DNA from 4 places in the Saccharopolyspora hordei genome. Region 1 is predicted to be linked to each of the others. Evidence: riboswitches for the same ligand, from Rfam matches in the RefSeq annotation. Region 1 holds a riboswitch; each other region holds the start of a gene.
The links. A riboswitch is a leader RNA that binds a small molecule or an ion and turns the genes downstream of it on or off. The one in region 1 is predicted to bind cobalamin.
Positions count from the first base shown of each region.

Region 2: it holds a riboswitch for cobalamin, as region 1 does, so the genes downstream of both, cobN (cobaltochelatase subunit CobN) here and HNR68_RS24135 (ribonucleoside-diphosphate reductase subunit alpha) in region 1, are expected to answer to the same signal.
Region 3: it holds a riboswitch for cobalamin, as region 1 does, so the genes downstream of both, metE (5-methyltetrahydropteroyltriglutamate--homocysteine S-methyltransferase) here and HNR68_RS24135 (ribonucleoside-diphosphate reductase subunit alpha) in region 1, are expected to answer to the same signal.
Region 4: it holds a riboswitch for cobalamin, as region 1 does, so the genes downstream of both, HNR68_RS09330 (putative cobaltochelatase) here and HNR68_RS24135 (ribonucleoside-diphosphate reductase subunit alpha) in region 1, are expected to answer to the same signal.

Region 1 covers NZ_JACCFJ010000001.1:5,273,843-5,280,763, forward strand. The annotation lists gene HNR68_RS24125 (alpha-ketoglutarate-dependent dioxygenase AlkB) at 1-53, opposite strand, end outside; gene HNR68_RS24130 (glycoside hydrolase family 3 C-terminal domain-containing protein) at 103-2,466, opposite strand; cobalamin riboswitch at 2,584-2,798, shown strand; gene HNR68_RS24135 (ribonucleoside-diphosphate reductase subunit alpha) at 2,911-5,277, shown strand; gene HNR68_RS24140 (ribonucleotide-diphosphate reductase subunit beta) at 5,395-6,468, shown strand; gene ilvD (dihydroxy-acid dehydratase) at 6,553-6,921, opposite strand, start outside.
Region 2 covers NZ_JACCFJ010000001.1:1,997,528-2,004,448, reverse strand. The annotation lists gene HNR68_RS09435 (cobalt-precorrin-5B (C(1))-methyltransferase) at 1-15, opposite strand, end outside; gene HNR68_RS09430 (cobalt-precorrin-6A reductase) at 103-879, shown strand; gene HNR68_RS09425 (precorrin-2 C(20)-methyltransferase) at 867-2,378, opposite strand; gene HNR68_RS09420 (precorrin-8X methylmutase) at 2,375-3,001, opposite strand; gene HNR68_RS09415 (precorrin-3B synthase) at 3,034-4,251, opposite strand; cobalamin riboswitch at 4,382-4,503, shown strand; gene cobN (cobaltochelatase subunit CobN) at 4,617-6,921, shown strand, end outside.
Region 3 covers NZ_JACCFJ010000001.1:5,776,117-5,783,037, reverse strand. The annotation lists gene HNR68_RS26425 (DUF5753 domain-containing protein) at 1-239, opposite strand, end outside; gene HNR68_RS26420 (hypothetical protein) at 480-665, shown strand; cobalamin riboswitch at 987-1,203, shown strand; gene metE (5-methyltetrahydropteroyltriglutamate--homocysteine S-methyltransferase) at 1,325-3,610, shown strand; gene HNR68_RS26410 (alpha/beta hydrolase) at 3,737-4,633, shown strand; partial or broken gene HNR68_RS27755 (HTH domain-containing protein) at 4,644-4,808, shown strand; gene HNR68_RS26405 (helix-turn-helix transcriptional regulator) at 4,846-5,358, shown strand; gene HNR68_RS26400 (cell division protein SepF) at 5,467-5,685, shown strand; gene HNR68_RS26395 (TetR-like C-terminal domain-containing protein) at 5,693-6,001, opposite strand; partial or broken gene HNR68_RS27065 (HXXEE domain-containing protein) at 6,050-6,181, shown strand; gene HNR68_RS26390 (class I SAM-dependent methyltransferase) at 6,431-6,921, shown strand, end outside.
Region 4 covers NZ_JACCFJ010000001.1:1,972,340-1,979,260, reverse strand. The annotation lists gene HNR68_RS09340 (YbaB/EbfC family nucleoid-associated protein) at 1-79, opposite strand, end outside; gene HNR68_RS09335 (DUF6346 domain-containing protein) at 123-1,121, opposite strand; gene HNR68_RS09330 (putative cobaltochelatase) at 1,380-3,401, opposite strand; cobalamin riboswitch at 3,456-3,580, opposite strand; gene HNR68_RS09325 (GNAT family N-acetyltransferase) at 3,693-4,160, opposite strand; gene HNR68_RS09320 (DUF4291 family protein) at 4,276-4,740, opposite strand; gene HNR68_RS09315 (S1 family peptidase) at 4,912-5,691, opposite strand; gene HNR68_RS09310 (LysE family transporter) at 6,006-6,638, shown strand; gene HNR68_RS09305 (MFS transporter) at 6,552-6,921, opposite strand, start outside.

The sequences.
Region 1 (6,921 bases):
TGCACCGCGCCCGGGGCGATCTCCGCTCGGGCGCGCGGGATCAGCGCATCCACCGGCGCTCCTCTCCGGGCCCCATCGTCGCAGCTCGCCTCGGCGGGCGCGTCAGCGCGGGACGACCAGGCGCAGGTCCTCGACGCTGCGTCCGACGCGCAGCTCGCCGGTCCCCGGCTCGACCTCCACGTCCACCGAGACCTCGGCGCCCGCCTCCGCCTCGACCACCGCGAAACCCGCCAGCCGCACCGGGTCCGCGGCGTAGACCTGGACGACCTCGCGGCCCGCCCGCTCACCGGTGTTGCGCAGCGCGACCCGCACCACGTCCCCGTCGACCTCGGCCGCCAGGTACTCCCACGTGGTGTAGCCGAGCCCGTGCCCGAAGCAGAACGCCGGCGTCACGCCGCGGTCCCGGTAGGCGCGGTAGCCCACCGACGTGCCCTCCTCGTAGCGGAGTTCGCCGTCCACCGGTTGCACCGCGGGCAGCGGCACCGGCACGTCGGCCAGCGCCGCGGGGAAGGTGGTCGGCAACCGGCCGCCGGGCTCCGCCCGCCCCAGCAGGACGTCCGCGAGCGCGTCGCCGTACTCCTGGCTGCCGAACCACGTCCACAGCACCGCCGGCGCGGTGTCGCTCCACGGCATGAGCACCGGCGCCCCGGCGTTGACCACCACCACGGTCCGGGGGTTCACCGCCAGCACTTCGCGGACCAGGGCGTCCTGCGCACCCGGCAGGTCCAGCGAGGTGCGGTCGCGCCCCTCGGTCTCGACCTCGTCGTTGGTGCCGACCACCACCACCGCGACGTCGGCCTCGCGCGCGGCGTCGACGGCCGCCGCGAGCTCGCTGGCGTCGTCCCACTCCTGCGCGCGGTGGCCGAGGCCGACCGCCACCAGGCCCTCGGTGCTCCGCGGGGTGTACTCCACGGTCAGCGACGCGCGACCGGAGTCGTCGAGGTCCGACTCGACCAGCACCACGTTGAACCGCTGCTCCGGCGGCTCCAGCATGTCCCCCATCGGGTCGGTGATCTCCTCCGTGCGGGCCACGTCCGCCTCGAGCACGTCCCGTCCCGCGATCTCCGCCCGGAAGTGCCCGGTCCCGTTGACGCCGAACACGTGCTCGCCGACCTCGGCGCGCAGGTGCACCCGCAGCCGCACCCTCGCCGCGCCGTGCGGCAGCCCGGACGACCACAGCAGCCGGTCGGTGCCGCGGAGCTCACTGCCGAGCACCGCTCCGTCGCCGTCCAGGAAGTCGACGCGGACGCCGGTGCCCTCCCCGTCCGGGTCGAACGCCTCCTCCGGGGCGATCAGGTCGAGCAACCGCCGGTGCCGGACCCCGCGCCGGTACACCACCTCCGCGTCGGGCAGCGCGGCGCGCAGCCCGTCCAGCGGGGTCACCACGTGCGGCGGGCTCACGTGCGAGGAACCCCCGCCCTGCACCGCGGGGATCGTGGCGTTCTCCCCGATCACGGCCACCGTCGACACCGCCGGGTCGATCGGCAGCACCGGCGCCTCGTCCACGGTCTCGTTGCGCAGCAGCACGAACCCGCGGGTGGCGAGGTCGCGGACGACCGGCCGGGCCTGCTCCGGCGGCGGACCACCGACGGGTTCGGTGTCGTCGAAACCGCCGACGCGGGAGGCCAAGCGCAGCAGCCGCAGCACCTTGTCGTCGAGCACCTCGACCGGGACCTCGCCCCGCTCCACGGCCTCGGCGAGCTCGTCGTCCGACCACGGGCTCTCCGGCCCCGGCATGGCCAGGTCCAACCCGCCCAGCGCGGACTCGCGCAGCGAGCGGGTGGCGAACCAGTCCGACACCACCACGCCGTCCCAGTCCCACTCGCCCTTGAGCACCTCGTTGACCAGCCGCGCGTTCTCGGTCATCGTCTGGCCGTTGACCGAGTTGTAGGCGGCCATCACCAGCCACGGGTGCGCCTTGGACACGATCCGCTGGAACGGCGCCAGGTAGACCTCGCGCAGGGTGCGCTCGTCGACCACCGCGTCGTAGGTGAACCGCTCGGTCTCGGTGTCGTTGGCGACGAAGTGCTTCGGTGTCGCCCCCACCCCGCGCGACTGGACGCCCGCGACGACCTCCGCGCCGATCTCGCCGATGAGCAGCGGGTCCTCGGAGAAGTTCTCGAAGTTCCTGCCGCCGAACGGACTCCGGTGCACGTTGACCGTCGGCGCCAGCACCACGTGCACGCCCCGGCGCCGCGCCTCGTCGCCGAACAGCTCCCCCGCCGTCCGCGCCGCCGCCCGGTCCCAGGTCGCCCCCAGTGCGGAGGCCACCGGCAGCAGCAGCGCGGTGTCGCGCTCGTCCCAGGTCGTGCCGCGCACGCCGTTGGGCCCGTCGGAGAGCACCAGCGAACGCAGCCCGATCCCCGGTGCGGGGTGCAACGTCCAGAAGTCGGCGCCGGTCAGCAGCCGAGCCTTCTCCGCGGTGCTCAGTTCCGCCAGCAGTGACCGCAGCCGCTCCTCGTCCACGGCAACCCCTTTCGGCTCGCTCCTGGCGACAGTGTCGAACACAGCTCCGACACCTGTCGACCGTGCGCGCGGCGCGCCGACATCTGCCCCTTCGCGCCGACCGCGGACCCAAGATGTAGTGTGTCGCTCGCTGGTGGTTCACCGGAGCGATCCGGTGAGGCAAGAGGGAACCCGGTGCGAGTCCGGGACTGCCCCGCAGCGGTGAACGGGAACGACCGTCGTGACCCGACGCCCACCCGGGCGGCGGGTACAGCACTGGGCACCACGCCTGGGAAGCCACGACCAGTAGGCCGCCCGTGAGTCCGAAGACCTGCCACCGGTGCACGCGCACAGCGTGCTGTCCGGGACCTCGAGGGCGGGTCCGCGCGGACGAACGGCGGCCGGTGCCGTCGCTGTCTGCCTGCGCGCGCTCGTGGTCCACCGAGCTCGCGAGGGAGAGAGAGCGTGACGGCGACACTCGACAACTGGACCGAGGTGTCCACCGCGGTCCACCAGGCCTGCGCCGGACTGCCCGGCGTGTCCGCCGAAGCCGTGCTCGACGAGGTGCGGCGCACCGGCTACGCGGGGATGAGCGACGACGAGCTGTCGCTGGCCCAGGTCATGGCGGCCCGCACCCTGATCGAGACCGAACCGAACTACTCGCAGGTCACCGCGCGCCTGCTGCTGGGCCGGATGCGCCGCGACGCGCTGCGGTTCCTCGGCGTCGCCCCGGACGCCGACTACCCGGACCTCTTCGCCGCGCACGTGCGCCGCGGGGTCGAGCTGCAGCAGCTGGACCCGGAGCTGGCCGGGTTCGACCTCGACCGCCTGGGCCGCGCCCTGGTCCCCGAACGCGACCTGCAGTTCGGCTTCCTGGGCCTGCAGACGCTCTACGACCGGTACTTCCTGCACGAGGGCGGGGTGCGGTACGAGCTGCCGCAGGCGTTCTTCATGCGGGTGGCGATGGGCCTGGCACTGCGCGAGGACGACCGGGAGGCCCGCGCCGTCGAGTTCTACGACCTGCTGTCGTCGTTCGACTTCATGTGCTCGACGCCGACGCTGTTCAACGCCGGGACCACCCGGCCACAGCTGTCCTCCTGCTTCCTGACCACTGTGGACGACGACCTGTCCAGCATCTTCCACTCGATCAGCAACAACGCCCTGCTGTCGAAGTACGCCGGGGGCCTCGGCAACGACTGGACCCCGGTGCGCGGCATCGGCGCGCACATCAAGGGCACGAACGGCACGTCGCAGGGCGTGGTGCCGTTCCTGAAGATCGCCAACGACACGGCGGTGGCGGTCAACCAGGGCGGCAAGCGCAAGGGCGCGGTGTGCGCCTACCTGGAGACCTGGCACATCGACGTCGAGGAGTTCCTCGACCTGCGCAAGAACACCGGTGACGACCGGCGGCGCACGCACGACATGAACACCGCGAACTGGGTGCCGGACGAGTTCCTGCGCCGGGTCGAGGCCGACGAGCAGTGGACGCTGTTCTCCCCGGACGAGGTCCCGGACCTGCACGACCTCTACGGCACCGCGTTCGCCGAGCGCTACCGGGCCTACGAGCGGGCCGCCGACCGCGGTGAGATCACGGTCGTCAAGCGGGTCCGCGCGGTCGACCTGTGGCGGCGGATGCTGACCATGCTGTTCGAGACCGGGCACCCGTGGATCACCTTCAAGGACCCGTGCAACCTGCGGTCCCCGCAGCAGCACACCGGGGTGGTGCACTCCTCGAACCTGTGCACCGAGATCACGCTGAACACCAGCACCGACGAGGTCGCGGTGTGCAACCTCGGCTCGATCAACCTGGCCCGCCACGTCACGCCCGAGGGCATCGACGCCGAGAAGCTGGAGCGCACCACCCGCACCGCGGTGCGGATGCTGGACAACGTCATCGACATCAACTTCTACACGATCCCCGAGGCCCGGCGGTCCAACCTGCGGCACCGGCCGATCGGCCTGGGCCTCATGGGGTTCGCCGACGCGCTGTTCACCTTGCGCGTGCCGCCGGCCTCGCGGGCCGCGGTCGAGTTCGCCGACCGCAGCACGGAGCTGATCAGCTACCACGCGATCAGCGCGTCCAGCCGGCTGGCCGTCGAGCGCGGCCGGTACGAGACCTTCGAGGGGTCGCTGTGGAGCCGCGGCGTGCTGCCCCTCGATTCGCTGGAGCTGCTGGCGGAGGCGCGCGGCGGTGACGTCGACCTGGACCGGTCGTCCACACTGGACTGGGACGCGCTGCGCGAGCGCGTCGTCCGCGACGGCATGCGCAACTCCAACGTCATGGCCATCGCGCCGACCGCCACCATCGCCAACATCTGCGGCGTCAACCAGTCCATCGAGCCGGTCTACCGCAACCTCTACGTCAAGGCGAACATGTCCGGCGACTTCACCGTCGTCAACCCGCACCTGGTGGCCGACCTCAAGCGGGCCGGGCTCTGGGACGAGCAGATGGTCGCCGACCTGAAGCTGCACGACGGCAGCCTGCTGCCGATCGAGCGGATCCCGCAGGAGCTCAAGGAGCTCTACGCCACGGCGTTCGAGATCGAGCCGCGCTGGCTGGTGGAAGCCGCCGCGCGCAGGCAGAAGTGGATCGACCAGGCCCAGTCGCTGAACCTCTACGTCGCCTCCCCGAGCGGCCGCAAGCTCGACGAGCTCTACCGGCAGGCCTGGCGCTCGGGCCTGAAGACGACCTACTACCTGCGGTCGACCAGCGCCACCCACGTCGAGAAGAGCACCTTGCGCGGCACCGACGGCCGGCTCAACGCCGTCCCCACCGCGGTCCCGGCGAGCGCCTGCTCCGTCGACGACCCCGACTGCGAAGCCTGCCAGTGACCCCGTGACGCGACTTCGATGAGGCAGGCCCCCGGTCCCCGTCGAGGTCGCGCACCTCCACGAGCCGACACCCGACCTCCCGGTCGTCGACCGGGATCCCTTGGAGCACCACGAGAGATGCCTACCCCGCAGTCCTCTTCCCCCGCAGGCCTCGGTGAGATCGACCGCTCCGGCGGGCGCGTCGACGTCAGCGAGAAGGCGATGATCAACGCCCGCGCCGACGTCAACCAGCTGCTGCCGCTGAAGTACGGCTGGGCCTGGGACAAGTACCTCGCCGGCTGCCACAACCACTGGATGCCCACCGAGGTCTCCATGCAGGCCGACATCGCGCTGTGGAAGTCCCCCGACGGGCTCAGCGACGACGAGCGCCTGCTGCTCAAGCGCAACCTCGGGTTCTTCGCCACCGCGGAATCGCTGGTGGCCAACAACGTCGTGCTGGCCGTCTACCGGCACATCACCAACCCCGAGTGCCGGCAGTACCTGCTGCGCCAGGCGTTCGAGGAAGCCGTGCACACCCACACGTTCCAGTACGTCTGCGAGAGCCTCGGCCTCGACGAGGGCGAGCTGTTCAACATGTACCGGGAGATCCCGTCGATCTCCGACAAGGACGCGTGGGCCCTGCAGTACACCCAGAGCCTGGAGGACCCGGACTTCGCCACCGGCACCACCGAGGCCGACCAGGCCTTCCTGCGCGACCTCGTGGCCTTCTACGTGGTCTTCGAGGGCATGTGGTTCTACACCGGGTTCGCGCAGGTCCTGGCGCTGGGCCGCCGCAACAAGATGGTCGGCGTCGCCGAGCAGTACCAGTACATCCTGCGCGACGAGTCGATCCACCTGAACTTCGGCATCGACTGCATCAACCAGATCAAGCTGGAGAACCCGCACCTGTGGACCGCGGAGTTCCAGGCCGAGGTGCGCCAGATGCTCACCGAGGCCTGCGAGCTGGAGATCGCCTACGGCCGCGACACCATGCCCCGCGGCATCCTCGGCATCAACGCCGACCTCTGCGCCCAGTACATGCACTTCATCACCAACCGCCGCTGCGACCAGCTCGGCCTGGAGCCGGTGTTCCCGGAGACCGAGAACCCGTTCCCCTGGATGTCGGAGGCCATGGACCTGAAGAAGGAGAAGAACTTCTTCGAGACCCGGGTCATCGAGTACCAGTCCGGCGGCTCGCTCACCTGGGACTGATCCGACGGCGCGGTGAGCGGCCCGGCCGTTCACCGCGCCACCACGGACGCGAGCGAGTCGGTGTTGGCCGGAGCCGTTCCCGGTTCAGCCGCAGACCGCGCCTTCGGCTGCCGAGCCGACCAGCTTCGCGTACTTGCCCAGCACACCGGTGCGGAACCGCGGTGGCGGCGGCGCCCACTCCGCCCGCCGTCGCTGGAACTCCGCGTCGTCCACGAGCAGGTCCAGCGTCCGGGCGGCCAGGTCCAGCCGGATCGGGTCGCCGTCCCGCACCAGCGCGATCGGTCCGCCGTCGGTGGCTTCCGGGGCGACGTGCCCGATGCAGAGACCCGTCGTCCCGCCGGAGAACCGGCCGTCGGTGACCAGCAGGACGTCCCTGCCCAGGCCGGCGCCCTTGATCGCCCCGGTCACCGCGAGCATCTCCCGCATGCCCGGACCCCCGCGCGGGCCCTCGTA
Region 2 (6,921 bases), 3.3 Mb from region 1:
CTCTCGTCCGCTCATCGTCCGCCTCCGAACTCCTGCTGCCCAGTGTGCCGCGCGCCCGGCCGCCCGCCCTCCGCGGACGCCCCTGCCGGGAGAATGCCCCTCATGCGGTTCGCCAACGGGGCGGGTCCGACGGCCCGCGTGCTCATCCTCGGCGGTACCGGCGAAGCCCGGGCGCTGGCCCGGGAGCTCGCCGGGCGGCCCGGTCTGCACGTCACCTCGTCGCTGGCCGGGCGGGTGCGGCGGCCGCAGCTGCCGCCCGGTGACGTGCGCGTCGGCGGGTTCGGCGGAGCCGACGGGCTGGCCGACTGGCTGCGGCGCGAGCGCGTCCGCGCGGTCGTCGACGCCACCCACCCGTTCGCCCGGACCATCACCGACAACGCGGTGCGGGCGGCCCGGCGCGCCGGGTGCCCGCTGCTCGTCCTGCGCCGTCCCGCCTGGGAGCCCGGGCCGGGCGACGACTGGCGCCCGGTGCCGTCGATGCCCGCGGCCGCCGCGCTGCTGCCGGAGCTGGGCGAGCGGGTGTTCCTCACCACCGGCAGGCAGGGGCTGGCCCACTTCGCCGAGCTCGACCTGCACTTCCTGGTCCGCGCGGTCGACCCGCCCGAACCGCCGCTGCCGCCGCGCACGTCGGTGCTGCTGGCCCGCGGGCCGTTCAGCGTCGACGACGAGCTCGCGCTGCTGCGCGAGCACCGCATCGACGTGCTGGTCAGCAAGAACAGCGGCGGGTCGATGACGAGCGCGAAGCTCACCGCGGCCCGCGAGCTCGGGCTGCCGGTGGTGATGGTGCAGCGCCCGCCCCAGCCGGACGCGCCGTCGGCCGGGACCGTCGACCAGGCCGTGGCCTGGCTCGACGACGTGCTGCGCGATCACGCCGGGTAGCGCCTCGGGGTGAACACCACGTCGCGCCCGTCCGCCCCGCGCGCGAGCTGGGTGGTGGACGACCCGACGATGAGCAGGCACCGCATGTCCACGTCGGACTGGGCGAGGTCGGCGAGCCGCACCACCTCGACGCTCTCCCGCTCGCTGCCGACGGCCCGCCCGATGACGACGGGCGTGTCCGGGGAGCGGTGCTCCAGCAGCACGTCCCGCGCGGCGTCGACCTGCCAGGTCCGGCTGCGCGAGGCGGGGTTGTAGACCGCGATCACCAGGTCGGCCGCGGCGGCCGCGCGCAGGCGGTCGACGATCACCTCCCACGGCTTGAGCCGGTCGGACAGCGACAGCACGCAGAAGTCGTGCCCCAGCGGCGCGCCGACGCGGCTGGCCACCGCCTGCGCCGCGGTCATCCCGGGCAGCACCCGCACCGGCACGTCCGCGCGCTCCGCGGCGGCCTCCAGCACCGCGCTGGCCATCGCGAACACCCCCGGGTCGCCGGAGGAGACCACCGCGACCTTCGAGCCGCGGCGGGCCAGTTCGAGCGCGAACTCGGCGCGCTCGGCCTCGACGCGGTTGTCGGAGGCGTGCTTGCGCTGTCGCGGGTTGTCCGGGACCCGCGCGAGGTAGGGGGCGTAGCCGACCAGGTCGTCGGCCTCGGCGAGCGCGGCCTGGGCCTCCGGCGTCACCCACTCCCGCCCGCCGGGCCCGAGGCCGACCACGACGACCTCGCCCCGCTCCGCGGGTTCGGCAGCGGGCCCGGACGCCTGGACCTCGACCGTGGCGGCCGCCGGTCCGGGCAGCAGCGCCAGGGAGAAGTACGGGACGCCGTCCGGGTCGACCTCCGCCAGCGGCGCGCAGCGCTGCCGGTCGGTGGTGGCGCGTTCGACGTACCACGCCTCGTCCAGCCGGCCGGCCTTCTCGAACGCCTGCCGCACGCCGTCGAAGGTGCGCCCCAGCTTGAGCACCGCCGCGGCGTCGGTCGCGGCGAGCCGCTCGGCGAGGGCGTCCGGCGGGAGCGTGCCCGGCAGCACGGTGAAGGTCTCGTCGCGCTCCGCCAGCGGCCGTCCCAGCGCCGCCGAGGCGCCGCTGATGGAGGTGATCCCGGGCACCACCTCGGTGCGGAAGCGGCCGGACAGCCGCTTGTGCATGTGCATGTACGAGCCGTAGAAGAGCGGGTCGCCCTCGGCGAGCAGGACCACGTCGCGCCCGGCTTCGAGGTGCGCGGCGAGCCGGGCCGCGCACTCGGCGTAGAACTCGTCGATGGCGCCCTGGTAGCCGCCCGGGTGGTCGGTGGTCTCCGTGGTCACCGGGTAGACCAGGGCTTCCTCGACCTGGCCGGGCCGCAGGTACGGCTCGGCGACGGACCGCGCGATGCTCCGACCGTGGCGGGCGCTGTGGTAGGCGATCACCTCCGCCCGCTCGATCAGCCGGGCGGCCTTGACCGTCACCAGTTCCGGGTCGCCGGGGCCGAGGCCCACGCCGTAGAGCGTGCCGTTGCTGCTCACTCTTCCTCGCTCGCGATCGCGTTGATGGCGGCCACCGCCATGGCGCTGCCGCCGCGGCGACCGCGCACCACCAGGTGTTCCAGTCCGCTCGGGTGCGCGGCCAGCGCGTCCTTGGACTCCGCCGCGCCGATGAACCCGACCGGGAGGCCCAGCACCGCAGCGGGCTTCGGCGCACCGTCCTCGACCATCTCCAGCAGCCGGAACAGCGCCGTGGGCGCGTTGCCGACCGCGACCACGGACCCGGCCAGCCGGTCGCGCCACAGCTCCAGGGCGGCCGCGCTGCGGGTGGTGCCCAGCTCGGCGGCCAGCGCCGGGACGCGCTCGTCGGACAGCGTGCAGACCACCGGGTTGTCCGCGGGCAGGCGGCGCCGGGTCACGCCCGCGGCGACCATCGCCGCGTCGCACAGGATCGGCGCGCCGCGGCGCAGCGCCTCGCGCGCCGCGGTCACCACGCCCGGGGAGAACGCGAGGTCGTCGACCAGGTCGACCATGCCGCAGGCGTGGATCATCCGCACCGCCACCCCGGCGACCTCCGGGGGCAGGCCGTCCAAGCGGGCTTCCGCGCGGATCGTGGCGAAGGAGCGGCGGTAGATCTCCGCCCCGTCGCGGACGTACTCGGGCACCCCGCGGTAGCGGGTGGCCGGGCTGTTGTCGTTCACACTTTCCTCCGTGCCGCGTCGAGCGCGGCGGACACCTGGTCGACGTCGGCTGCGCAGGTCCACGTCGCTCCGTCGAGACCGACCTGGTAGCCGACGCCGGTGGCCAGCACTTCCACGACGCGTCCCGGTGGGCGGCCGCAGCGCCGCTCGCACCCCGACCAGTGCACCGGCAGCGCACCGGCCCGCACCGCGCGTCGGGCGTCTTCGCGGACGTCGGCCCGCGACTTCGCGCACCCGGGCCGACCGGCGCACGTGGTGACCCCGACCCCGTCCGCGGCGGGGTCCACGAGCAGTCCGCGTGCGCCGAGGTCCGAGAGCCACCGCTCGGCCTCGTCCGGCCGCAGCGCGGGCAGGACGAGGGTCCGCCAGGGCGTCAAGCGCAGTTCGCCGGCGGCCTCGGACGCGGCGGTGATGATATCCACCTGGTCCGGCGTGAGGCGGCCCAGTGGGGCGCCCGCCACCGCGGAGACCGTGCCGTCGGGCCGGACCACGCGCCCCACCTGCGCGTGCGTGGCCGTCGGCGGCGCCGGATCGGCGGGGGTCAGGCCCGTGCCCAGCCGTGCGGCGACCCGCTGGGCGCCACCGTCCAGTTCGGCCAGCCGCCACGCCGAGGAGCCCTGAGCCGCCCGCTCGTCCAGGAACGCCTGCGCCGCGGCGACCGCGGTCGCGGCGGCCTGCTGCGGGGTCGTCCGCAGCCCGGTCTCCGCCCCGGCGAGCAGCAGCGCCACGGTGTCCGCGCTCCGCGCGCGCACGCCGACGTCGGCGCCGAGCGGGCTGACGTCCCCGCTGCCGTCGTCGACCGTGAACAGGAACCGTCCGGGCAGGCCGGCCAGGGCGGGGGTGGCGCAGAGGGCGGCGTCGAGGTCGGCGGCCACCGCGCGCACGTCGACGAGCTCGCGGCCGTCCGCGGACGGCGAGCCGACGACGTTGCGCACCCGCTCGTGCGTGGCCGAGGGCAGCAAGCCCGCGGCACGCAGGCGCGCGGCGAGCTCCTGCTCCGCCCCGGCCGGGAGGCCGCGGACTTGGAGGTTCGCCCGCGAGGTCAGTTCCAGGCCGCCGTCACCCAGCGCCGCGACCTCGGCGATCGCGCGGACCTGCGGCGGGGTGAGCGCGCCGCCCGGGACGCGGATGCGGGCCAACCCGCCGTCGGCGGCCTCGTGCACCCGCAGCGCGCCGGGGCACCGGTCCCGCTCTGGTCTGGCTCGTGGCAACACCCGGCTGATCCTACGGACCCCGGTAGTTGCGGACGCAAACTCGGAGCCGGTGCGACGCGCATCATGCCCGCGCGGCTTGACGTAAGATCGCCCTGCCACGGAGAGTGGTCACAACACGCGGCGACGAGCGGAGGAAGCCGGTGCGAATCCGGCGCGGTCCCGCCACTGTCACCGGGGAGCGGACTCCACCACGCCACTGTCCTCATCGGACGGGAAGGCGGAGCGAGCGCTGATCCGGGAGCCAGGAGACTCCGGTCGCCGTGACCTGCCGACCGGGGCGAGGACCCCGAGAGAGGTGCTGTCATGCGCTGCGCGCTCGCGCCCTGGTTCGACGACGCTGCCCGCCGAGCCGAGGAGCGAACCGCATGATCCTGCTTCTGTCCACTTCGGACACCGACCTGCTCAGCGCGCGAGCCGCGGACGCCGACTACCGGCTCGGCAACCCCGCCCGGCTCGGCGTGGACGACCTGCCCCCGCTGCTGGAGGGCGTCGACCTCGTCGTGGTGCGGCTGCTCGGCGGCCGCCGGGCCTGGGAAGAGGGGCTGGACGCGCTGCTGGCCGGGCCGCGCCCGGTGGTCGTGCTCGGCGGTGAGCAGGCCCCGGACGCCGAGCTGATGGAGTGTTCCACGGTCCCGGCCGGGGTGTGCGCCGAAGCGCACCGCTACCTGGCGCACGGCGGCCCGGAGAACCTGGCGCAGCTGCACCGGTTCCTCTCCGACACGGTCCTGCTCACCGGGCACGGCTTCGAGCCGCCGGTGGAGACCCCGACCTGGGGCGTGCTGGAGCGCACCCCGCGGCGCACCGACGGCCCGACCGTCGCGGTGCTCTACTACCGCGCGCACCACGTGGCGGGCAACACCGCGTTCGCGCACGCGCTGTGCGACGCCATCGAGGACGCCGGCGGGCGGCCGCTACCGCTGTTCTGCGCCTCGCTGCGCACCCCCGACCCGGGGCTGCTGGAGCGGCTGCGCGAGGCCGACGCGCTGGTGGTCACCGTGCTGGCCGCGGGCGGCACCAAGCCCGCCACCGCCTCGGCCGGTGGCGACGACGAAGCCTGGGACGTCGGCGCGCTCGCCGAACTGGACGTCCCGATCCTGCAGGGGCTGTGCCTGACCAGCACCCGCGCCGCCTGGGAGGACAACGACGAGGGCCTGTCCCCGCTGGACATGGCCACGCAGGTGGCCGTGCCCGAGTTCGACGGCCGGCTCATCACCGTGCCGTTCTCGTTCAAGGAGAACGACTCCGAGGGCCTGCCGGTCTACGTCGCCGACCCGGAGCGGACCGCCCGGGTGGCCGGCACCGCCGTCCGGCACGCCCGCTTGCGGCACGTGCCGCCGCAGGACAAGCGCGTGGCGCTGGTGCTCTCGGCCTACCCGACCAAGCACTCCCGGATCGGCAACGCGGTCGGCCTGGACACCCCGGTCAGCGCGGTGCGGCTGCTGCGGGCGCTGCGCGAGCAGGGCTACGACGTCGGCCCGGTGGACGGCCCGGACGCGCTGCCCGGGGTCGCCGAGCAGGACGGCGACGCGCTGGTCCACGCGCTGATCGCCGCCGGCGGGCAGGACCGCGACTGGCTGACCGAGGAGCAGCTGAGCGGCAACCCGGTGCGCATCCCGGCCCGCCGCTACGCGGAGTGGTTCGCGACGCTGCCCGAGGACCTGCGCGCCGGCGTCGAGGAGCACTGGGGGCCGCCGCCCGGCGAGCTGTTCGTGGACCGCTCCCAGGACCCGGACGGCGAGATCGTGCTCGCCGCCCTGCGCGCGGGCAACGTCGTGCTCCTGGTGCAGCCGCCGCGCGGCTTCGGCGAGAACCCGATCGCGATCTACCACGACCCGGACCTGCCGCCGAGCCACCACTACCTGGCGGCCTACCGCTGGCTGGTCGACGAGTTCGGCGCGCACGCCATGGTGCACCTGGGCAAGCACGGCAACCTGGAGTGGCTGCCCGGCAAGACCGCCGGCCTGTCCGCCTCCTGCGCCCCGGACGCGGCGCTGGGCGACCTGCCGCTGATCTACCCGTTCCTGGTCAACGACCCCGGCGAGGGCACGCAGGCCAAGCGCCGGGTGCACGCCACCCTCGTCGACCACCTGGTGCCGCCGATGGCCCGCGCGGAGAGCTACGGCGACATCGCCCGGCTGGAACAGCTCCTCGACGAGCACGCCACCATCTCGGCGATGGACCCGGCGAAGCTGCCCGCCATCCGCAGCCAGATCTGGACGTTGATGCAGGCCGCCAAGCTCGACCACGACCTCGGGCTGGAGGAGCGGCCGCACGACGCGGAGTTCGACGACATGCTGCTGCACGTCGACGGCTGGCTGTGCGAGGTCAAGGACGCCCAGATCCGCGACGGGCTGCACGTCCTCGGCGAAGCCCCGACCGGCGACGCCCGCGTCAACCTGGTGCTCGCGATGCTGCGGGCCCGGCAGGTGTGGAGCGGGCAGAGCGCCGCGCTGCCGGGCCTGCGCGAGGCGCTCGGGCTCGCCGAGGACGGCAGCGCCGCCCGCGACCAGGTCGACGACGTCGAGTCCCGCGCGCACGGCCTGGTGCAGGGCATGGAGGACCGCGGCTGGGACGCCGGTGCGGCGGCCGAGGTGTGCCGCGAGGTCCTGGGCGAGCGCAACGACGCGGTCGTGCGGGTCCTGGAGTTCGCCGCCACCGAGATCGTGCCGC
Region 3 (6,921 bases), 500 kb from region 1:
GTGTAGGACTCCGTTTGGAGCAGACCTGGGATGAGCTCCGTTTCGAAGGTTCGGATCTCCACTGCGGCTGATTCCAGACCGACGTAACGCCGGAACCATCGCGGCACTGCACCGCGGCAGGCCTGCCACCAGCCACGCTGATTTGCGCCCTTCGCAAGGGTTTTGATCTCGTCGATGTCCTCCTGCGACGCCTCGTAGAACCGCAGCAAGGCGTCGAGCTCGGCCCGTTTGGTCGGCACGTCCCCGAGCTCGATCTTTCTGATCTTCGACTTTGCGGGGGGGCGTGGCAGGTGCAGCGGCTTGCGCCGGAGTCGGAGTGGATCCGCGAGGACACCTGCATGGACTGCTGGCGGCGGATCAGCGCCCGGTGGTCGTGAGTGCAAAGACCGGCTGGAGCCGGTTTACGCACTCACGACACCTGACCTGCACAAGCACGACCTTCAGCGAACAAGGGGTGACCAGGGATGTTCTGGCTTCAGGTGAGCACGCTGGTGCTTGTCAACGTGCTGATCGCGAGCATGCTGCTGATCCCCCCGCTGCGGGCGCAGCACGGCGGTGCTGGTGATGGGGCGCTGAACGTCTGGCAGCTGATCGAGGAGGTCGAGACCGAGCGACAACGCGAAGCCGCCTCCACCGGCCGTCACCGCCTCCGGTCGGACCCCTGAACTGGTCCGGTGCCCGATTGCCCCCGACCTCGCGGGCACCGGACCTCCCCGGTGGGCCGGGCGTCGCCCCTCCCCGCGCCCGGCCCACCACCCCACGCTGGGTACGAATTGCGCGATGTGGCGCTGGAGGCGCTGGGTGAGAACGGGCGGACGAACTCAGCGGCACCGTCGAAGAACGCAATTGGCCTCTCGATTTCCCCGCTGTACGTGATCTCGGCCGTTCGGGTGTGGGGCGGATCTCAGCGCGGCGTAGATCGACTTCACCGGCCGTGGCCGGGGGCCGGACGTCGGACGGGCCTTGCCAACGGGGTCCTGGTCGATAGCCTTGGCCGTGCTGGTGGTTCGTCCGCCCCCTGCGGGGGGTGGGCGAGGCAAGAGGGAACCCGGTGCGAATCCGGGACTGCCCCGCAGCGGTGAGCGGGAACGACCGCCGTCATCGAGCACTGGGCCGGAGGGCCTGGGAAGCGACGGCCAGTAGGAGCCTCCGAGCAGGAGAACGCCCGCGAGTCCGAAGACCTGCCACCGGTGCGCCCGCCGACCGGTGGGCGCGGTCCGAGGTCTCGCGGGAGGACCTGGCCGACGAGCGGCTGCTGCCTGCCCGCTGGCCCGCGCCCGCACGACCTCGGCACACCTGATGTCGAGCTCGCGAGGTGAGGGACTTGACCGGCAAGATCGGATCGACCGCGCTCGGATATCCCCGGATCGGGCCGAAGCGGGAGCTGAAGCGCGCGCTGGAGAGCTACTGGGCCGACCGCTCCACCGAAGCGGAACTGCGCGAAACCGCCCGGGAGTTGCGCATCGACACCTGGCGGCAGCTGCGCGACGCCGGGCTGGACTCGGTGCCCGGCAACACGTTCTCCTACTACGACCAGGTGCTCGACACCGCGGTCACCTTCGGCGCGGTGCCGCCGCGCTACGCCGAACTGGGGCTCGGGCCGCTGGACACCTACTTCGCGATGGCGCGCGGCGCTTCCGCGGTGCCGCCGCTGGAGATGACGAAGTGGTTCGACACCAACTACCACTACCTGGTGCCGGAGATCGGCCCGGACACGCGGTTCTCGCTGGCCGACCGCACGCCCGTCGAGCAGTACCGCGAGGCGCTGGAGGCCGGGGTGACCACGCGCCCGGTGCTGGTCGGTCCGCTGACCTTCCTGCTGCTGGCCAAACCGGCGCCGGGCGCGCCGGAACCCTTCCGCCCGTTGGACAAGCTGCCCGAACTGCTCGACGCCTACGCCGAGCTGCTGCGCGAGCTGCACCGCGCCGGGGCCGAGTGGGTGCAGCTCGACGAGCCCGCCTTCGCCGCGGACCGCACGCCTGAGCAGCTGCAGGCGCTCGGCGACGCCTACCGGCAGCTGGGCGGGTTGTCCGCGCGGCCGGAACTGCTGGTGGCGGGGTACTTCGGCGACTTCGGCGAGGCGCTGCGGGTGCTGGCGGCCACCCCGGTGGAGGCGATCGGCGCGGACCTGGTGACCGAGCCGTCCGCTGTGGATTCGCTGTCCGGGGTGCCGGGGCTGCGGGACAAGACGCTGGTGGCCGGGCTCGTGGACGGGCGCAACGTCTGGCGCACCGACCTGGACCGCGCGCTCACCACGGCGGCCACGCTGCTGGGGCTGGCCGGAGAGGTCGCCGTGAGCACCTCGTGCTCGCTGCTGCACGTGCCCTACGACGTCGAGACCGAGGACATCGACCCGCAGATCAAGTCCTGGCTGGCCTTCGCCGCGCAGAAGGTCCGCGAGGTCGTCGTGCTCGGGCGCGCGCTGAAGGACGGCCGGGACTCGGTGGCCGACGAGCTCGACGCTGCCCGCGCCGCCATCGCCGACCGGGCCGGGGCGGCGCGCGTGCGCAACAACCGCGTCCGCGCCCGGCTCGATTCGCTGCGACCCGAGCACTCGCAGCGCGGCGACTACCGGAAGCGGCGGGAGGCGCAGCAGAAGTCCCTGAAGCTGCCGCCGCTGCCCACCACGACGATCGGTTCGTTCCCGCAGACCAGCGACGTCCGCAAGGCGCGCGCGGCGTTCCGGGCCGGGCGCATCGACCGGGCCAGCTACCACCAGCGGATGCGCGACGAGATCCGGCGCGTGGTCGAGCTGCAGGAAGCGATCGGGCTCGACGTGCTGGTGCACGGCGAACCGGAGCGCAACGACATGGTGCAGTACTTCGCCGAGCACCTGGACGGGTTCATCAGCACCGCGAACGGCTGGGTGCAGTCCTACGGGTCCCGGTGCGTGCGGCCGCCGATCCTCTACGGCGACGTGTTCCGGCCCGCACCGATGACGGTGGAGTGGGCGACCTGCGCGCAGAAGCTCACCGCGAAGCCGGTCAAGGGCATGCTCACCGGGCCGGTCACCATCCTGGCCTGGTCGTTCGTCCGCGACGACCAGCCGCTGGCGGACACCGCCGCGCAGGTCGCGATGGCCATCCGCGACGAGGTGCAGGACCTCGAAGCGGCCGGTATCCGGGTGATCCAGGTCGACGAGCCCGCGCTGCGCGAACTCCTGCCGCTGCGCGCGGCCGAGCACGGGCCGTACCTGCGGTGGGCGGTGTCGGCGTTCCGCCTGGCCACCTCCGGGGTCGCCGACTCCACCCAGATCCACACCCACCTGTGCTACTCGGAGTTCGGCGACGTGATCGACGCGATCGTCGCGCTGGACGCCGACGTCACCAGCATCGAAGCCGCCCGCTCCCGGATGGAGGTGCTCGACGACCTCAACGCGGTCGGCTTCGCCCGGGGCGTGGGGCCGGGGGTGTACGACATCCACTCGCCGCGCGTGCCGGACGCGGCGGAGATGACCGACCTGCTCCGCGCGGCCCTGCGCTCGGTGCCCGCGGACCGCCTGTGGGTCAACCCGGACTGCGGTCTGAAGACCCGGGGCTACGCGGAGGTCGAACCGGCCCTGGAGAACCTGGTCAGCGCAGCGCGAGCGGCACGCCGCGACCTGCCCTGACCACGAGCGTTGCGGGCGGTGCGCACTCCCCACCACTCACCGCACCGCCCGCAACACCCTCCCGTGATCCAGTTCACCTGCGAAGGGTGACACGGGGGTGTCGCGCGCGAGTGCGACCGTCGGCGCATGACGATCACTGATGCGGACTGCCTCGCCGAGACCTCGGCGTTCAACGACCGGTTCGAGGCGTCTCGCGGCGAGGTGCCGAAGTCGCTGGAACTCCTGCGGCGCAACCGGGTCGGCGGTGACGCGCCGCCGGTGCGCCTGCCGCAGGGGCAGGACCGCGTCGTCGCGGGTGTGCCGGTCCGGGCGTTCGTGCCGGACCGCGTCGACGGCGTGTACCTGCACATCCACGGCGGCGGCTGGGTGTTCGGCACGGCGGACGGGCAGGACGAGAAGTTGTGGCAGCTGGCCGTCGAGGCGCGGTTGGCCGTGGTGAGCGTGGAATACCGCTTGGCGCCGGAGAATCCCTTCCCGGCCGGGCCCGACGACTGCGAAGCCGTCGCCCGGTGGCTGGTGGACCACGCCGCCACCGAGTTCGGTACCCGAAGACTGCTGATCGGCGGTGAATCGGCCGGGGCCCACCTGAGCGTCCTGACGCTGCTGCGCCTCCGCGACCGGCACGGCATCACCGGCGCGTACCAGGCGGCCCAGCTGACCTTCGGCCCGTACGACCTGTCGATGACACCGAGTCAGCGCTCGTTCGGTTCCCGGCCGCTGCTGAGCAACACCGACTCGCTGCGGCGCAGCTACGAGCTCTTCACACCGGGGATGGGGCCGGAAGCCCGCCGCGACCCGGAGATCTCGCCGCTGTTCGCCGACCTGACCGGGCTGCCGCCCGCCCGGATCGTGGTCGGCACCGAAGACCCGCTGCTGGACGACTCGCTCTTCCTCGCGGCGCGGTGGCCGGCGCCCGTGCAGCTCGGCGTCGTCGCAGGCGCGATGCACGGTTTCACCCTGTTCCCGTTGACCATCACCGAGCGGGAGAAGCAGCGCGAGCGGGACTTCCTGGCGGGCGCGTAGCGTCGAGCCCGTGAACCGGACTGATCGGCTCTACGCGCTGGTGGAGGAGTTGCGCGCGGCGGCCCCGCGACCGCTGACCGTGGCTTCCCTCGCGGCGCGGTTCGAGGTCAGCACCCGCACTGTGCAGCGCGATCTCCAGGCGTTGCTGGAGACGGGCCTCCCGGTGCGCACCACGTCCGGGCGTGGCGGGGGGCTGGTCGATCGATCCGGCGATGACGCTTCCGTCGATCCGCTTCACCGCCGACGAGGCCTCGGCGCTGGTCGCGGCGCTCGCGGTCGCCGACGCTCCCTACGCCGACGCGGCTCGCACAGCAGCTCAGAAGATCGCAGCCTCGATGACCGGCCCCGCGGCCGATGCGGCGCAGGGGCTCGCCGCGCGGATCGTCGCGCTGCCGGACCGGACCGCCGGATCGGTCCGGTCCGCAGTGGAACACGCCCTCACCACCGGCACGGTGCTGCTGCTGTCCTACGTAGACGAATCGGGGCGGAGGAGCGATCGCGCGGTGGAACCCGCCGGGCTGCTCACCGCTGGCGGCAGCTGGTACCTCATCGCCTGGTGCCGCGAGCGGCGAGCTGGCCGGGGCTTCCGGCTGGACCGGATCGCGACGGCGACGCCGACCGACGAGAAGTCGCCGCCCCACGACCTGGCCGACTTGCTGCTCGGCTCGGCCGCCGCAGGCGCGGTGCGCCCCACCGCGCTGGCCCCGCTGACGCCGCCGCGGTGAGCAGCGGGCGATTGCTCCGGCAAGGACCTGGTGGCTCGTCCGGCGAGGTTGAGCTGGGGAGACGTGCTTGCAGTTGACTTCCCGCCGCAGCGGGCAAGACTGAGGGGCGTGGTCAAGACGCTGCACCCGCAGAACTACGCCGACGTCTACCACGTCGGCGACTACTTCCGGCAGGGCAACTCCGTGCTGATGGACCTGTCGGCCCTGTCCAACACCGAGGCCAGACAGCTGGTCGACTTCGCGGCGGGGATGGTCGTGGCGCGGGACGGCAGCATGGAGCGCGTCGCGCCGAAGGTCTTCCTGCTGACGCACCCGAAGGGGGCGTGAGCGCCGGTCACGGCTCCGCTGCGATCGCCCGCCGGGCGGCGCTGACCAGCGTTTCGGCGGTCGCCCGGTCCAGCTCGCCGACCATCAGCCAGTGGTAGATCAGCGGGCCGAAGACGAGGTCCCGGATGGTCCCCGCGGTGAGGTCGTCGCGCAAACCGCCCTGCTGCCGCCCGCGCTCCACCAGCTCGGTGATCGCGATGTCCCTGTTCTGCAGGTAGTGCTCGTGCAGCAGCGCGCCCAGCTTGGCGTTGCGCCCGCCCTCCGCGTGCACGCCGAGCACGACGCGCCCGAGCGGCGCGGCGGCGAGCCGGGTCAGCTCGGCGTAGCCGTGCTCGGCCAGGAGCTCCGCGGCGGCCGTCCCCTGATGGGGCTGATCGTGCTCGCCGCCTCCGCGAGGGGAGCGCAGACCGGCGGCAGGTCCCCGTTCTTCCAGAGCGCCCTGTTCGGCTTCGGCGCGCACGGCTTCGGGCACCTCGCGCTCACCGCGCTGCACCGCGGGTACACGCCCGGCGTCGCGACCGCGCCCACCGTGGTCATCCCGTACTCGCTGTGGGCCTGGCGCGAACTCGGCCGGGCCGGGGTCCGGCGCGACGGTTCCCGGGCGTGCGGGGGGGCTGATGATCCCGGTGGCGCTGGCGGCGGTGCACGGCGCCGCGCGGCTGATCACCCGGTGGCGGAAAACCGGTTGATCTCATCGGAGTGTGGAGTAAAGTTCCCCGCTGCGCATTCAGACGAGGGGGATTCCGTGGCCGCACCAGTCGATCCGTCCAATGTGGAGCAGCTGCGCGCGTGGGACGGGAACCAGGGGGACCTCTGGACCGCCCGAGCTGAGCGGTTCGACGAGGGAGTCGCCGGTTACCAGCGCAAGCTCCTCGACGCCGCGGAGATCGACCGCGCGTCGAAGGTGCTCGACATCGGCTGCGGCAGCGGGCAGACGGCGCGGGACGCGGCCCGGCGGGCGGCGGACGGTTCGGTGCTGGGCGTGGACCTGTCCTCCCGCATGATCGAGCTGGCCCGCGAGCTGGCCGCGCGGGAGGAGCTGTCCAACGTCGCGTTCGAGCAGGTCGACGCGCAGGTGCACGACTTCCCGGAGGCGCACTTCGACGTCGCGGTCAGCCGCCACGGGGTGATGTTCTTCGGGGACCCGCTCGCGGCGTTCCGCAACATCGCGCGGGCGGTGCGCCCCGGCGGACGCCTGGCCCTGCTGACCTGGCAGCCGGTGGAGCGCATCGAGTG
Region 4 (6,921 bases), 3.3 Mb from region 1:
CCGTCTCGGCCATCTCCTGCATCTGCTGCTGGATCTGCTCGGACTGGCGCACCATCTCGTCAGCCCGTTGCTGCATCATCGCCAACCACTGTTCCGGCGACTGCTCCACTCGTTGCCTCCCATCACCCCGCTGTTGTCCAGATCGACGCGGTCCCCCCTGGATCGGTTCCACGCGACCTCCGGCTTGCGACCACCTTCACCCGCCACCCCACCGCGATCACCGCGCAGGGCAGCGCGAGCACGCCGACCACGCCGACGGGGTCGGGCAGCGTCGTGCCGAGCCCCGCCACGGCGGCGATCCCGCCGAGGACGAGCAGCCAGCCGCCCACCTTCCCCCACCTCGCCGTGAGCTCCGGCGGCAGTTCCCGCGGCTCGACGACGCCCTTCCGTCTGCGGTTCAGCGACACGGCCCACGCGGTGACGAGCGCGCCGAACCCGAGCACGATCGCGAGCACCGACAGCCCCGACGCGGTCGGGGACGCGGCGCCGAGCCCACCCGCGACCAACAGGCCCCACCCGATCGGCGCGGCCAGCGGCTGCCACCACTGCAACCGGACCCGCCGGCGGCGCTCCGCCCGGCGGTCCGCGGGCATCGGCGGCACGCCGGGGACCCACACGCCGTGGACGAGCAGGCCGGTCAACGCGACGAGCATCACCCAGCCGAGGACGGCGAACGGGCGCGGGGCGTCGACCACGACCTGGTCCGCCGCGTCGCGGACGTCCCGGTGCACCACGGGCGCGGGCTCGGTCGTGTTCCGCGGGGTCAGCTGCGAGGACGGGAACTCCTCCCGCGTCGTCCGCCCGTCGGACCAGGTCACCTCCGCCTCGCAGGACCAGTACCAGCCCAGTCCGGACCGGCTGATCGGCCCGACCCGCTCGCAGTGCGTGGCCAGCGCGGTGCCGCGGTCGGTCACGGCGCCGTCGGACGCCACCGCGCCGGTGAGCACGAAGACCGTGTAGCAGACCAGTGCGATCACGACGCGCACCAGGACCTGGGAGGCCACGAAAGCCGTGCGCCAGAACCGCTCCTCGCGCGGCAGCTCAGCCCACGGCCGGCGCCACGGCGGCGTCCGCGGGTTCCGCGCCGCCTCCCCCGCAGGTGCGGCCGACTGCGAGCCCATGTCCCTCCATCGGCGGTACCGAACACACTTCGGTGCAGCATCTTCGCACCGAGGAACGGACGAACCGCGCGGACCCGGCACACGTCACAACCGGGGCCAGAGACTGAGAGGCCCCCGCACTCAACCAGCCTGGGGGTCGCCGGGAGCGCGGGGGCACTTCGCAAGTCCACCCCTGGGGGTCAGGTGGACGGCAGCCACCGTACCAATCCGAGCAGCGGGCCGGTACTCGTGTCAGCCGATCTCGTAACCAAACCGAGATCAAGCGGCGCGCGGCCGTTCGTCCCGGACGGCTCGCACGACCCCCGCGACGTTCTCCGCCGAGAGCTCCTCGAGCCGCAGGCACGGGCCGCCGAGGGCCGCGGCCAGCCGGGCGGCCAGGCCCAGCCGGACCATCCCGCTCTCGCAGTCCACCACGACGGACGCCGCGCCCGTGCTCGCCACCAGCCCGGCGGCCCGCAGGGCGTCGTCCACCGCGCGCTGCGCGCGGTCGCGCCCGCTCAGCCCGGACTGCACCGGCACGGTGGCCTTCCCGTCGGTCAGCAGCACGACCAGGGCGCGGCGCTGCGGGTCGCGCGTCCGCTCGCGCTGCACCACCCGCTGGACCTGCAGCAACCCGTCGGCCAACGGGGTGCGGCCACCCGTGCGCAGTCCGCGCATCCGCGCCGCCGCCACGTCCACAGAGGACGTCGGGGGCAGCGCGAGCTCCGCCGACCCACCGCGGAACGTCACCACACCGACCTTGTCCCGCCGCTGGTAGGCGTCCCGGAGCAGCGACAGCACCGCACCGCTGACCGCGGACATCCGCTCCCGGGCGGCCATCGACCCGGAGGCGTCCACCGCGAACAGCACCAGGTTGCCCTCGCGGCCCTCCCGGATGCCGCGCCGCAGGTCACCGGGCCGCAGCACCAGTCCCGGGCCGCTGCGCCCCCGCGCGAGCTGGTGCGGTGCGGCGGCGGCCAGGGTGGCCGCCACGTGCACACCGTGCCCCTCCACAGCGGACGGACGCGTCGTCCGGCCGCTGCGCGACCGCGACCGCGAGCGCCGTCCCGGCGCGCCCTCACCGAGGCCCGGGACCTCCAGCAGCCGCGCCCGGAACGCCGGCGTCGGCGCGGCCGGTGGCTTGTCCGCCGGGGCGCGCCCGTCGCCGCCCTCGTCCGCGCCGCTGCCGCCGGTCGGCTCCGTCGGCCCGTCCGGCGACTGACCGCCGCCACCCCCGGGGCCGTCGTCCGGTCCCTCCGGCGGCTCGTCGCCGTCGTCCCCGGCGTGCTCCGCGGCCTCGGCGAGCGCCTGTTCCAGCTGGTCCTCGGCCATGCCGGGCTCGTCGAAGGGGTCCCGGCGACGCCGGTGCGGCAGGGCGAGCCGGGCAGCGGCCTCGACGTCGGCCTCGGTGACCGCGTCGGCGCCGCGCCAGGCCGCGTGCGCGACGGCGGTGCGGGCCAGCACCAGGTCGGCGCGCATCCCGTCGACGTCGAAGGCCGCGCACAGCGCGGAGATCCGGCGGAGTTCGGCGTCCGGCAGCGCCACGTGCCGGACCCGGTCCCGCGCGGCGCGGATGCGCTCGGCGAGCTCGGCGTCGGCGTCGGCCCACTGCGCGGCGAACCCGGCCGGGTCGGCTTCGAAGGCGAGCCGGCGGCGCACCACCTCGGTGCGGGTGTCGACGTCGCGGGACGCCGCGACGTGCACGGTGAGGCCGAACCGGTCGAGCAGCTGCGGCCGCAGCTCGCCCTCCTCCGGGTTCATCGTCCCCACCAACAGGAACGACGCGGGGTGCGTGACCGAGACGCCTTCCCGCTCGACGTGCGCGCGGCCCATCGCGGCGGCGTCCAGCAGCAGGTCGACGAGGTGGTCGTGCAGCAGGTTCACCTCGTCCACGTACAGCACGCCGCGGTGCGCGGCGGCGAGCAGACCCGGCTGGAAGGCGCGGACACCCTCGGTCAGCGCCCGCTCCAGGTCCAGCGAGCCGGTCAGGCGGTCCTCGGTGGCACCGACCGGGAGCTCGACGAGCTGCGCCGGGCGCTGCGTCGCGGCCGAGCCGTGCGGCGCGTCCGGGCACTGCGGGTCGGGTCCGGCCGGGTCGCACCCGAAGCGGCAGTCGGCGACCACGTCCAGCGGCGGCAGCAGCGACGCCAGCGCGCGCACCACGGTGGACTTCGCGGTGCCCTTCTCGCCGCGCACCAGCACACCGCCGATGCGCGGGTGCACGGCGTTGAGCAGCAGCGCCAGCCGCAGGTCGTCGTGACCGACGACGGCGGAGAAGGGGAAACGGGGAGCAGCGACCACGTCGACGTTCCTTCCTCGGGGTTCGGACGCCCCGGTGGCGGGAACAAGGGGCCGCAGTGTCCTGACTCCCGGATCTCCGCGCCCCTCCGGCCTTCCCAGGTCGTCCCGGTGGCTCTCGGGGGAGGGCCGCTCCCCGGTCACAGTGGCGCCGACCGTGCCGGACTCGCACCGGCTTCCTGCCGCACCCCTTGCATTCGGATCACGGAGATCGTCGCAGAACCGGACCGGTGGGCCCAACCGCCCACCGCCCCGCCGAGACGCGCGCCACTGCCGGCGCGGCCGGAACTCGGGTCAGGCGCGGCGGCGGGGTTCGCGACGCATGTCGATGTGCGGGATGCCGTCCTCGAGGTACTCCTCGCCGTCCTCGACGAACCCGAAGGAGGCGTAGAAGTCCTTGGCGTAGACCTGCGCGGCGAGCACCGCCGGGGCGTTCTGCACCTCGGCGACGGCGGCGCGCATCAGCTTGCGCGCCAGGCCGTGCCCGCGCGCGGACTTGGCGGTGCACACCCGGCCGATCCGGAAGGTGCCGTCGGGGTCCTCGAGCAACCGCAGGTAGCCGAGCACGTACCCGTCCGCGGAGTCGATCCAGAAGTGCCGGGTGGTCTCCTCGAGGTCGCGACCGTCGAGTTCCGGATAGGGGCACTCCTGCTCGACGACGAACACGTCGACGCGCAGGCGCAGCATCCGGTAGAAGTCCGCGGCGTCCAGGTCCGCGGTGTAGGCGCGGTGGACGGCGGTCGCGAGAGGCTCGAGGGTCATCCTCTCCTGGATATCACAGCACGGTCTCCGCACCCGCATCTACCTGCACCGTGAGTAGCCAACACCACTCCCTCGGCCCAGTCCGCGACCGCGCGGGACGGTCGGTGTGACCGCGTCACGCCGTGGCGCCGAGGCGGCGGGCGATGTGGTCCGGCAGCGGGTACGGCGTCTCCTGGGGCAGCGCCGCCTCGGCGGCGTCGAGGTCGCCGGCGGCGACCAGCGCGGCGATCTCGCGCATCGTCCCGGTCGCGTCGGTGAGGGAGGTGGTCCACTCGCCCACGTAGCGCTCCACCGCTTCGCCGCCCAGTCCCGCTTGGGTCGAGCGGTGGTCCAGGGGCCGGTGGAGCAGGTCCCGTTCCGGGTCCCACTGGACACGGACGGGGCTCGTCCTCTTCTGCTCCGCCCACACCTCCCGGGTGCCGTGGACGTCCGGCTCGAAGTGGCTCAGGCAGGCGTGCTCGAGCGCCCACGCGAAGCCCGCACGGGTGACCTCCACTGCCAGCGCCCGCTCCTGGCCCGGCTTCGTCGCCCAGCCGCAGCGGTGGGCCATCCACCGGGAGGACGGCTTGATCCAGGTCATGCGCTCGCGCTTGAACGTCCCGGCCGCCAGGGCCGCGCGTCGGCGATCTCCGGCGAGTGCGCCTGGTGGACGGTCAGGGACGACTCCGTCTGCTTCGCCCGCACCGCGCGGTTCACCCGATCTCCCACACCACGTCACCCTGCGGCAGGCGAGCGCCGGATCAACCGGGTTTCAGAGCTGGCCGGTGAGCTCGTCGGCGTAGCGGGAGAGGCGGGTGTAGACGCCCGGCGTGTTCGGCCGACCGCAGCCGGTGCCGTACGACACCACCCCGATCAGGCGGTTGTCCGCCACGATCGGGCCACCGGAGTCGCCGGTGCACGCGTCGCGGCCACCCTCCGGGTACCCGGCGCAGAACATGCTCTGCGGGTCGTAGTCCGCGTAGGCGCCCCGGCACGCCTCGTCGGTGGTGATGGGCACGTCCACCGCGCGCAGGCCCTCCGACGGCCACCCGGACTCGCTGGTCCTGCCCCAGCCGTAGACGCGGCCGACCGTGCCCGGCCGGTAGTGCTCGGTGTCGCCCGGGTCGACCAGCGGCACCGGGCGCTGCGGCAGCGGCGCGTTCAACGTCAGGACCGCCACGTCGTCACCGCTGGTGTAGCCGCGGAAGTTCGGGTGCACCCACACCGCCTGCACGTCCGCGACCACGCCCTCGTCGGTGCGCAGGTCGGTGCGGCCCGCGATCGCGCGCAGCTCCTGCGGTGCGCGCTGCGTGCCGGTGATCTCGTCCACCACGCAGTGCGCGGCCGTGACGACCTTGACCGGCGCCACCAGGGCCCCACCGCAGAACTGCCGACCGCGGTCGTCGGTGACGGCGACCGCCCACGGGGCCTCCGCGGTCGTGGCCTCGGTACCGCCCACGATCCGGGCCTGCGTGTCGTCCGCCGCGCCCGCCACCTCGGGGTGCGCCCCGGCGAGCGCCACCACCGCGCCGGTGATCACGAGCCCTCGCACTGCGGATCCGGTCCTGCCACGCGCCACGTCGACCCTCCCACTGTCGCGGATCATGCTGATGGCACACAGTAGTCAGTCGCGTACCGACACATCACGAGGCACAACTCACACATTCGCAGGAAAATATTTCGTTAAGATTGGATTAGACGGGAAATCCTTCTGAGCCGGTCAGTGTGGACCGTCGCTCGTCCTTCCCGTGCCGACGCGGACCTGGAGCGCCTCGCAGCGCCGGGTCCGCGAAACGTCGCTTGATCAGCTGACAGATCAAACCCGTTCGAGTGATCAACGCTGCGCGCTGTCCGGAGGAGTGAACCGTGCTCGTGGACCTGACCCCGCTGCCCGCCTTCCTGGTGGCCAGCGCGGTGGTCGTGCTGACCCCTGGCGTCGACCTCTTCCTGCTGCTGCGGACCTCGCTGCACCGCGGCCGGCGGGCGGGGATGCTCGCGCTCGCCGGGATCCACACCGCGAGCATCCTGCAGGTGGCACTGGTGATCTCCGGGCTCGGCGCCCTCGTGACCAGCCACCCCGCCGTGCTGTCCACGCTGAAGTGGATCGGCGCCGCCTACCTGGTCTACCTGGCCGCGTCCATCCTGCGCGGGCTGTGGCTGACCAGGAAGAAGACCACCGAGGGCACGCTGGCCGGACCGCCGGTCGACGACGCCGACCCCTACCTGCGCGGGCTGCTCAGCAACCTCACCAACCCGAAGATGCTGCTGTTCAGCCTGGCGTTCCTGCCGCAGTTCGTGGGAGCGGCCGCCTCCCCGGCGCTGCAGCTGGTGCTGCTCGGCGTGGTCTTCCTGCTGCTGGCCCTGGTGTGGGAGGCCTCGATGGTGCTCGGCGCCGCCCGGATCGCCGACCGGCTACAGGACCCCCGCGTCGCGAAGTCGCTGGACGTGGTCAGCGCGGCGGCGTTCCTGACCATCTCGGTCGGGCTGGTCACGACCTGAGACCAGCGCGCCGGTGGCCAGCGCGAGCCCGACCAGCACCAGCAGCACCACCTGGGCAGGCACCACGGGGGCGAGCAGGCTGATCGCGAACGGCGTGGCGAAGCCGAGGTAGGCGATGCACCAGAACACGGCGGTGAGCCGGGCCAGCTCGCCCGGTCCGGCGATCCGCCCCACCACGGTGAGGCAGAACGTCACCGTGAACCCGTACCCGGTGCCCATGAGCAGGCACGCCGCCAACGCCCACCAGGGCAGCACCCACGCCACGGAGACCGCCGCCAGCCCG